DNA from 3 places in the Pseudomonas sp. HC1(2025) genome. Region 2 is predicted to be linked to each of the others. Evidence: predicted binding sites of a transcription regulator. Region 2 holds the regulator's gene; each other region holds the start of a gene.

Region 1 (3,276 bases), 1.4 Mb from region 2:
CGATGACGATCTGGCCGGCCAGTGCTTCGCTGACTTCTTCGATCTGCACATCCTGGCCCAGTTCGTCGATTACCCGATCGATCGGCACCAGTTTGGCGTTCTCGAGCGCTCGCTCCAGAATCGCCATGTCGAATTCTTTCTCTTCATGCTCCACGCGGTAGCGCTTGGCATGGGTCTTGGGGTTCACCGAAATGACCCCGCAATACTCTGGCATGTGCTTGGCGAAATCAGCGGTGCCGATTTCGTTGGCCAGGTCGATGATGTCTTGCTTGTGGCTGGCGATCAGCGGGCGCAATACCAACTTGTCGGTCACGCAGTCGATCACAGACAGGTTCGGCAGGGTCTGGCTGGAGACCTGGGAAATCGCCTCGCCGGTGACCAGCGCTTCGATTTGCAGGCGGTCGGCGATTTTCGACGCTGCGCGCAACATCATACGCTTCAATACGACGCCCATATGACCGTTATCGACTTTTCCGAGAATTTCTCCCAGGACTTCCTCGAACGGCACGCTGACAAACAGCACGCGCTGGGAGCTGCCGTACTTCTTCCAGATATAGTGCGCGACTTCCATCACGCCCAATTCGTGTGCACGCCCGCCCAGGTTAAAGAAGCAGAAGTGGCTCATCAGGCCGCGGCGCATGATCTGGTAGGCCGCCACGGTGGAGTCGAAACCGCCGGACATCAGCACCAGGGTCTGCTCAAGCGCGCCCAGCGGGTAGCCGCCGATGCTGTTGTGCTGGCTGTGGATCACAAACAACCGTTGGTCGCGAATTTCGATGCGCACTTCGATTTGCGGCTCTTTCAGCGAGATTCCAGCCGCGCCGCACTCACGACGCAGCTTGCTGCCGACGTATTTCTCGACGTCCATGGAGCTGAACGGGTGCTTGCCCGCGCGCTTGCAACGCACCGAAAAAATCTTGCCCGCAAGGCTGTTGCCAAAGTGCAGTTTGCATTTTTCAGTGATGTCGTCGAAGTCGCCCAGCGGGTACTCGTCAACCTGCAGGAAATGCGCGATGCCCGGCATGCAGCTCAGGCGCTCGGTCATATCTTTCAAGGCTTTAGGGTCGCTGACGCGGGTTTCCAGCTCGAGATTGTCCCACACACCGTTCACCACCACGGCCGGGTCCAGGTCACGGAGCACAGCGCGGATGTTCTTGGCCAATTGACGGATGAAACGCATCCGTACCGGTCGGCTCTTGATGGTGATCTCGGGGAAGACTTTAACGATTAATTTCATGGAAACAGCGCGCGCAGGGCCAGCCGAAAAAGGGGGGCGCGGATTATAGCGGAAATCGCTCAAGGTTTAACCAGTTAATATACAAACGGCATGCGGCGCACCAAAGAGGTGCATTTAAGACTGTTTGCGCTACATTGCAGTGCGCGATTTTTGCCGTTTTGACGATTTGCACCTTTATAGGGGCCATTTTGAGGCAAAAAACCCATGTCGGGGCACTGGCATGCAATTTGCTCTCTTGTGAGGCAGGTTGCCATGGCGGACTATCCGCGCCGGCATCACCCACATTCTAAGGGCTACTCCACTACCCAAGCCCGAAGCCACCCGGAGGACACTATGTCGAAGTCGGTTCAACTCATCAAAGATCATGACGTTAAATGGATTGATCTGCGCTTCACGGACACCAAAGGCACTCAGCACCACGTGACCATGCCGGCTCGCGACGCGCTGGATGACGCCTTCTTCGAAGAAGGCAAAATGTTCGACGGCTCCTCCATCGCTGGCTGGAAAGGCATCGAAGCCTCCGACATGATCCTGATGCCGGACGATTCCACCGCCGTACTCGACCCGTTCACCGAAGAGCCGACGCTGATCATCGTCTGCGACGTGATCGAGCCTTCGACCATGCAGGGCTACGACCGCGACCCACGTGCGATCGCCAAGCGTGCCGAGGAATACCTCAAGTCCACCGGTATCGGTGACACCGTATTCGTGGGCCCGGAGCCTGAGTTCTTCATCTTTGACCAAGTGAAGTTCAAGTCCGACATCTCCGGCTCCATGTTCAAAATCTTCTCCGACCAAGGTTCGTGGATGTCCGACCAGGACGTGGAAGGCGGCAACCATGGCCACCGTCCAGGCGTCAAAGGCGGCTACTTCCCGGTTCCACCGTTCGACCACGACCACGAAATCCGTACCTCCATGTGCAACGCCATGGAAGACATGGGCCTGGTCATCGAAGTTCACCACCACGAAGTGGCAACTGCCGGCCAGAACGAAATCGGTGTGAAGTTCAACACCCTGGTGGCCAAGGCTGACGAAGTACAGACCCTCAAGTACTGCGTACACAACGTGGCTGTGGCCTACGGCCGTACCGCTACCTTCATGCCTAAGCCTCTGTACGGCGATAACGGTTCGGGTATGCACGTTCACCTGTCCATCGCCAAAGATGGCAAGAACACCTTCGCTGGCGAAGGTTATGCCGGCCTGTCCGACACTGCCCTGTACTTCATCGGCGGCATCATCAAGCACGGTAAGGCCCTGAACGGCTTCACCAACCCGTCGACCAACTCCTACAAGCGTCTGGTCCCAGGTTTCGAAGCGCCAGTGATGCTGGCCTACTCGGCGCGCAACCGTTCCGCTTCGATCCGTATTCCTTACGTGTCCAGCCCTCGCGCTCGCCGTATCGAAGCACGTTTCCCGGATCCAGCAGCCAACCCGTACCTGGGCTTCGCTGCCCTGCTGATGGCTGGCCTGGACGGCATCCAGAACAAGATCCACCCAGGCGACGCCGCCGACAAGAACTTGTACGACCTGCCGCCTGAAGAGGCCAAAGAGATCCCACAAGTGTGCGGCAGCCTGAAAGAAGCCCTGGAAGAGCTGGACAAGGGCCGTGCGTTCCTGACCAAAGGCGGCGTGTTCAGCGACGACTTTATCGATGCCTACATCGCCCTGAAAAGCGAAGAAGAAATCAAGGTCCGCACCTTCGTACACCCACTGGAATACGAGCTGTACTACAGCTGCTGATCCGGTAGCGCCGCTTAGTGGCGTGACAAAAAGGCCTCCTTCGGGAGGTCTTTTTTTTGCCCGAAACAATGACTATCCACCTTTGCAAACCCCATCAAAACTGTAGGAGCTGGCTTGCCTGCGATGGCGGTGGTTCAGTCAGTCGTGATGTGACAGATACACCGCTATCGCAGGCAAGCCAGCTCCTACAGTTTGATGGGGTGCTTCCAGGAAATATTTGATCGCTGAACAGAATGTGGGGATTCGCACTATATTGGTGCGATAGGTTGCACCCATGCCCACGGACCAGCCCATTTTGG
Region 2 (3,276 bases):
TTTTTCACGGGCGATCAGGGCCTCATACACGTCTTGCATCACCAGTTCAGGCACTTCGCGGCTGATCAGGTTGGCAATCTGTTCGAGGGCTTTCTTTTTACTGCCGCCCGGCGCGTTCACGAGGGAACGGCCGGGGGTCAGGATGGTTTCAAGTCGAATCATGGGTGGGGAGTGTTAGCGGCCTGTGCCTTGAAGAAGGCTCTGCTGCTTTTCCTTATGCTTTTTGATTTGGCGATCCAGCTTGTCGGTCAGGTCGTCAATGGCGGCATACATGTCTGAATGCTCTGCATTGGCGACTACTTCCCCGCCGGGTATACGCAAGGTGGCTTCGATTTTCTGCTTCAGCTTTTCGACAGACATGATGACTTGCACATTGGTGATCTTGTCGAAATGCCCCTCAATTCGTTTGAGTTTTTCGCTGATGTAGGCGCGCAGCGGTTCGGTCACTTCCAGTTGGTGTCCACTGATGTTGACTTGCATACAGCTTCTCCTTCGTTGCCAGTGCATAAAGCGGCGGGTAGGGATACCCGCCACTGGAACGCTGTGGCCTGCCCGTCACATCAACCGCTTACGCTCGCTGGAAGGCGCGATCCCAAGGGACTCGCGGTACTTGGCGACGGTTCGACGGGCGACCTGAATGCCTTGTGCTTCCAGTAAACCAGCGATCTTGCTGTCACTCAACGGCTTTTTCTGATTTTCCGCCGCAACCAGTTTTTTGATGATCGCGCGGATCGCCGTGGACGAGCATTCGCCGCCCTCGGAGGTGCTGACGTGGCTGGAGAAAAAGTATTTCAGCTCATATATACCCCGTGGGGTATGCATGAATTTCTGCGTAGTGACCCGGGAAATAGTCGATTCATGCATGCCGACAGCCTCGGCAATGTCATGCAGTACCAGCGGCTTCATCGCTTCGTCGCCGTACTCCAGGAAGCCGCGCTGATGCTCGACGATCTGGGTGGCCACTTTCATCAAGGTCTCGTTGCGGCTTTGCAGGCTCTTGATGAACCAGCGTGCTTCCTGCAACTGGTTGCGCATGAACGTGTTGTCGGCACTGGTATCGGCCCGGCGCACGAAGCCTGCGTACTGCGGGTTGACCCGCAGGCGTGGCACCGATTCCTGGTTCAGTTCCACCAGCCAGCGCTCGTTGTCCTTGCGCACAATTACGTCAGGTACGACATATTCGGCTTCGCTGGACTCGATCTGCGAGCCTGGGCGCGGGTTGAGGCTCTGTACCAGTTCGATGATCTGGCGCAGGTCATCTTCCTTGAGCTTCATCCGGCGCATCAGCTGGCTGTAGTCGCGGCTGCCCAACAGGTCGATGTAATCGGTGACCAGGCGTTGGGCCTCGGTCAGCCACGGTGTCTTGGCGGGCAGTTGGCGCAATTGCAGCAACAGGCACTCGCTGAGGTTGCGCGCGCCAATGCCGGCAGGCTCGAACTGCTGGATGCGGTGCAGGACCGCTTCGATTTCGTCCAGCTCGATATCCAGCTCCGGGTCGAAGGCCTCGAGGATTTCTTCAAGGGTTTCGTCCAGGTAGCCCTGATTGTTGATGCAGTCGATCAGGGTCACGGCGATCAGGCGATCGGTGTCGGACATCGGGGCAAGGTTCAGTTGCCACAGCAAGTGGCTCTGCAGGCTTTCGCCGACGGAGGTGCGGGTGGTGAAGTCCCACTCGTCATCATCGTTGCTGGGCAGGCTGCTGGCGCTGGTCTGGTAGACATCTTCCCAGGCCGTATCCACCGGCAGTTCATTGGGGATGCGTTCGTTCCATTCGCCTTCTTCCAGGTTATCCACCGTGGGTGCGGTTTCCTGGTAGGACGGTTCCTGGACGTCAGTGTTGGGTTTTTGCTCTATGTTGTCGGCCAGCGGGTCGGCATTATCGAAGTCGTCGCCTTCTTCCTGGCGTTCGAGCATCGGGTTGGACTCCAGGGCCTCCTGGATTTCCTGTTGCAGGTCCAGGGTCGACAATTGGAGCAGGCGGATGGCCTGTTGCAGCTGCGGTGTCATCGTCAGCTGCTGGCCCATTCTCAGGACTAGCGATGGTTTCATGGCAGGGGCTTAACACCTTATTCGCCGGCGCAATGCGCCATCCACGACAGGGCGCGTGAGCGCCAAACATAAGCAAATTATATGCCTGATATCGGGGGCTTTGCCTAGAGCGCGGTAACAATAAAAATAATGAGGTTTTTATTGACTCCCGCGCCTGATGGCGAATGTCCTGACACCCCAGCGCTTACAGGCGGAACTCGTGCCCCAGGTACACTTCCTTGACCAGTTCGTTGGCCAGGATGGTGGCGGAGTCGCCTTCGGCAATCAGTTGGCCGTCGTTGACGATGTAGGCGGTTTCGCAGATATCCAGGGTCTCACGCACGTTGTGGTCGGTGATCAGTACGCCGATCCCCTTGGCCTTGAGGTGATGGATGATCTGCTTGATGTCGCCTACCGAAATCGGGTCGACACCGGCGAAGGGTTCATCCAGCAGGATGAACTTCGGTGCAGTGGCCAGGGCGCGGGCGATTTCCACGCGACGGCGCTCGCCGCCGGACAGGCTCATGCCGAGGTTGTCGCGAATGTGGTTGATGTGGAACTCCTGGAGCAGGCTTTCCAGCTCCTGGCGGCGTCCGTCGCGATCCAGTTCCTTGCGGGTTTCAAGGATCGCCATGATGTTGTCGGACACCGACAGTTTGCGGAAGATCGACGCCTCCTGGGGGAGATAGCCGATCCCGGCCCGTGCACGACCGTGCATGGGCTGGTGGCTGACGTCCAGGTCGTCGATCAATACGCGACCCTGGTCCGCCTGGACCAGGCCGACAATCATGTAGAAGCAGGTGGTCTTGCCGGCACCGTTGGGGCCAAGCAGGCCGACGATCTGGCCGCTGTCGATCGACAGGCTGACGTCGCGCACGACCTGACGGCTTTTATAGGCCTTGGCCAGATGCTGGGCTTTCAGGGTTGCCATTACTGGGCCTTCTTCTTCGGCTGGATAACCATGTCGATGCGCGGACGTGGCGCAGTGACCTTGGTGCCATTGGCGCGGCCGGCAGTGGCTACCTGCTTGACGGTGTCGTAGACGATTTTCTCGCCTTCGGTCGAGTTGCCGTCACTGCTGATCACTTTGGCGCGGTCGGTCAGTACGATGCGATTCTGCGGGGCATGGTACTGGATGGTCACGCCGTAGCCCTTGATCGGAGCTGGGTCGGTCGCCGCCTGTTGCTGCTCGAAATAGGCCAGGTTGCCCACCGAGGTCACGACGTCGATGTCGCCAGCCGGGGTGCG
Region 3 (3,276 bases), 640 kb from region 2:
CGCCGACCAGACCGAAGTGACCTACCAGGTTCACACCGAGCCAGGTGGCAGCGTGCCTTCCTGGTTGGCCAACAAGTTTGTGGTTGAAGCGCCTTTCAACACCTTGAAAGCCCTCAAGGCAGCGGCCGAGAAGCCGTAAGCCCAACCGATCATATGCCTCCTGCCTTGAGTGGAACGATCACCGTGCCCTCAAGGTCCAGATATGTGTAAGCCCATCCATGGGCTTTATCGAGGAGGCACTGATGCAAAACTGGCAAGTTACCTTCGTTGACGATCACGGCGTGCAATCGGTAGAGCTGTTCGCCTGTGCGCAAAAGCCCAGCCTCGAAGATGCGGCGCAGATGATTCGCGCCAAATTGCTGCCCATCCCCGCCAAGCTGGACCTCAATGACCTGGATGGCCGGATCCCCGAACCGACGGTCAAGAGCTTGAAGGACCAGAACAGTATCCAGATCCTCGACATTTCTCCCGCCGCCTGAATATTCCCTGTACGTCTTTAAAGCGCTGCTGGTGGAGGTGATAGCTTCGCGCTACTCTGCAAGGGAGATCAGCGAATGAATCGCTAAGGTCTGGTCTTGTCAGCTACATGCTTGTTTTCCTGCGGCGATGTCATTGCCGTCAACCTGCGCCGTTCGCGCGCAGGCTCTGGGAAGCACGGAAAGTCTATCCATCGGTTTAGGAGGACGTTTCATGAGCACAGCCTATCAAGAAGACATCAGCACCCACGTGTTACGCCGCATGAAAGAGGGCGGCTTTGACTTCTCGCGCTTCCACCCCATTGAGTTCTACGCCATTTTCCCGGATGAGGAACGTGCGCGCCGGGCTGCGGGTCGGTTTCGTGGGGAGTCGATCAATGCCCAGGTCAGTGCACGGGATGACGGTGCCTGGTTCTTGGAATTGAGCAAAGTCATGTTCGCCACCTACGACGGTATTGGTGATTTCGAGCAGGACTTTGAGGCGGTAGTCGAGCCCTTGGGCGGGATTATCGAGGGATGGGGCGTGAAGCACGAGGTTCGTGGGTTACCCATGTAGACACATGATCAATAAAGCAGCGTATCGGCTGACCCTCGGGTCGGCCGATTTTGTTTGTGGCGCGGCAAAGTACTTGGAACTTATTGCGAAAATTCCTCCACAAAAAAAAGCCACCCGAGCAGGGTGGCTAAAAGGGAAGACCGGAAAGAAGGGGAACCGGTCGGTACTTGCACAAGCAAGTTACCGGCGGTGACGAGGTGATGCTGTAGGACGAATCCTGTTCAGCGGATGAGCGTGATTATCCGCAAGCTTTCCCGGGCAGTGAAATCAACTCTGGCTATGCTGGTGATAGGCAATGCCTGCGTCGCTTTGAAGCGCGAGTGGCAAGGCCCGGGCGGTTGTTGCACCAGGACGGTGCGGTGCTGCCTTTGGCTATATCCAACTAATTGATACTTAAGTGTTTATGCCGCTGGCACGGGCCTTGCGACAGTCCGTTGCGTCCGGGTGACAAGGAGTTCGGCATGATCCGCACTTATTACGATGAAATGTACGATGAGGCTGGCCAGGTCCGCCCTCACTATCGCGAGTTTGCCCGCTGGCTGGATCAAACCCCTGCCGAGCTGCTGGCCCAGCGTCGGCGTGAAGCCGATTTGCTGTTCCACCGCGCGGGTATCACCTTCACCCTGTACGGCGACGAGCAGGGCACCGAGCGCCTGATCCCCTTCGATACCATCCCGCGCAGCATTCCCGCCAGCGAATGGCGAATTGTCGAACGAGGCTGCATTCAACGGGTCAAGGCATTGAACCTGTTCCTTGCCGACCTTTATCACGACCAACGAATTATCAAGGCCGGGATCATTCCTGCCGAGCAAGTGCTGGCCAATGAGCAATACCAGTTGGCGATGCAGGGCTTGGACCTGCACCGCGATATTTATTCCCACGTCTCGGGTGTCGACCTCGTACGGGATGGCGACGGCACGTACTACGTGCTGGAAGACAACCTGCGCACCCCCAGCGGCGTGAGCTATATGCTCGAAGACCGCAAGATGATGATGCGCCTGTTCCCCGAACTGTTCGCCGCCCAGCGCATCGCGCCGATCGATCATTACCCCAACCTGCTGCTCGATACCCTGAAAAGCTCCAGCCCGCTGGATAACCCCAGCGTGGTGGTGCTGACGCCGGGGCGCTTCAACAGCGCGTTTTTCGAGCACGCGTTCCTCGCCCGGGAAATGGGTGTGGAGTTGGTAGAAGGCGCTGACCTGTTTGTGCGCGACGACCGCGTATTCATGCGCACCACCGACGGGCCCAAGGCTGTGGACGTGATCTACCGGCGCCTCGACGATGCCTACCTCGACCCGCTGGCCTTCAACCCCGAATCCATGCTTGGTGTGCCCGGCCTGCTGGCCGCCTACCGCTCGGGCAATGTGGTGCTGGCCAATGCCATTGGCACCGGGGTGGCGGATGACAAGTCGGTGTATCCCTTCGTCACCGACATGATCCGTTTTTACTTGGATGAAGAGCCGATCCTGAAGAATGTTCCGACGTTCCAGTGCCGTAAGCCTGACGAACTGTCTCACGTGCTGGCGAACCTACCGCAGTTGGTGGTCAAGGAGACCCAGGGCTCCGGTGGCTACGGCATGTTGGTCGGCCCGGCTGCCACGGCTGCTGAGATCGAAGCCTTTCGTGCGCGGATCAAGGCCAAGCCCCATGCCTACATCGCCCAGCCGACCCTGTGTCTGTCGACGTGCCCGACCTTTGTCGAAAACGGTATAGCGCCCCGGCATATCGACCTGCGGCCGTTCGTCCTGTCCGGCAAGGAAACCCGTGTGGTGCCCGGCGGGCTGACCCGTGTGGCGCTGCGGGAGGGTTCGTTGGTGGTCAACTCATCCCAGGGTGGCGGCACTAAAGACACCTGGGTGGTCGAGGAATGAAACCATGCTGAGCAGAACTGCCTCGGATTTATATTGGATGTCGCGCTACCTGGAGCGCGCGGAAAACCTCGCGCGCATGCTGGATGTCAGTTATTCGCTGTCGCTGATGCCCCAGGATGGGCGCGGCGATGGCCTGCACGAACTGGCCATGCCCCTGCTGATCACCGGCACCCTGGACGACTATCACGCGCGTCACGGCGAGTTGCATGCCGAGCGTTTGTTGCACTTCTTTGCCCTGGATGCCGCCAACCCGGCGAGCATCTACAGTTGCCTGGGCGCCGCCCGCGCCAGTGCCCATGCCGTGCGTGGGCGAATTACTGCGGACATGTGGGAAAACATCAACGCCACCTGGCTGGATATTCGCGTCATCGCC

What was found. Region 2 encodes sigma-54, which starts transcription at its own class of promoters, with help from an activator protein. Its sites were predicted from a motif close to ANTGGCATNNANNTTGCTNT; they were not measured.
Region 1: a site for sigma-54 is predicted at 1,452-1,471, ahead of glnA (glutamate--ammonia ligase). Genes of this name have one in related genera too.
Region 3: a site for sigma-54 is predicted at 1,441-1,460, ahead of ACSSVH_RS18630 (circularly permuted type 2 ATP-grasp protein). Genes of this name have one in related genera too.

What each region holds. Positions count from the first base shown of each region.
Region 1 covers NZ_CP196017.1:369,838-373,113, reverse strand. Annotated here, with positions in the region: gene thiI (tRNA uracil 4-sulfurtransferase ThiI) at 1-1,237, opposite strand, end outside; gene glnA (glutamate--ammonia ligase) at 1,571-2,977, shown strand.
Region 2 covers NZ_CP196017.1:4,848,717-4,851,992, reverse strand. Annotated here, with positions in the region: gene ptsN (PTS IIA-like nitrogen regulatory protein PtsN) at 1-162, opposite strand, end outside; gene hpf (ribosome hibernation-promoting factor, HPF/YfiA family) at 175-480, opposite strand; gene ACSSVH_RS21690 (RNA polymerase factor sigma-54) at 556-2,049, opposite strand; gene lptB (LPS export ABC transporter ATP-binding protein) at 2,234-2,959, opposite strand; gene lptA (lipopolysaccharide transport periplasmic protein LptA) at 2,959-3,276, opposite strand, start outside.
Region 3 covers NZ_CP196017.1:4,203,868-4,207,143, reverse strand. Annotated here, with positions in the region: gene ACSSVH_RS18645 (START domain-containing protein) at 1-139, shown strand, start outside; gene ACSSVH_RS18640 (hypothetical protein) at 243-479, shown strand; gene ACSSVH_RS18635 (ribonuclease E inhibitor RraB) at 691-1,032, shown strand; gene ACSSVH_RS18630 (circularly permuted type 2 ATP-grasp protein) at 1,494-2,903, shown strand; gene ACSSVH_RS18625 (alpha-E domain-containing protein) at 2,908-3,276, shown strand, end outside.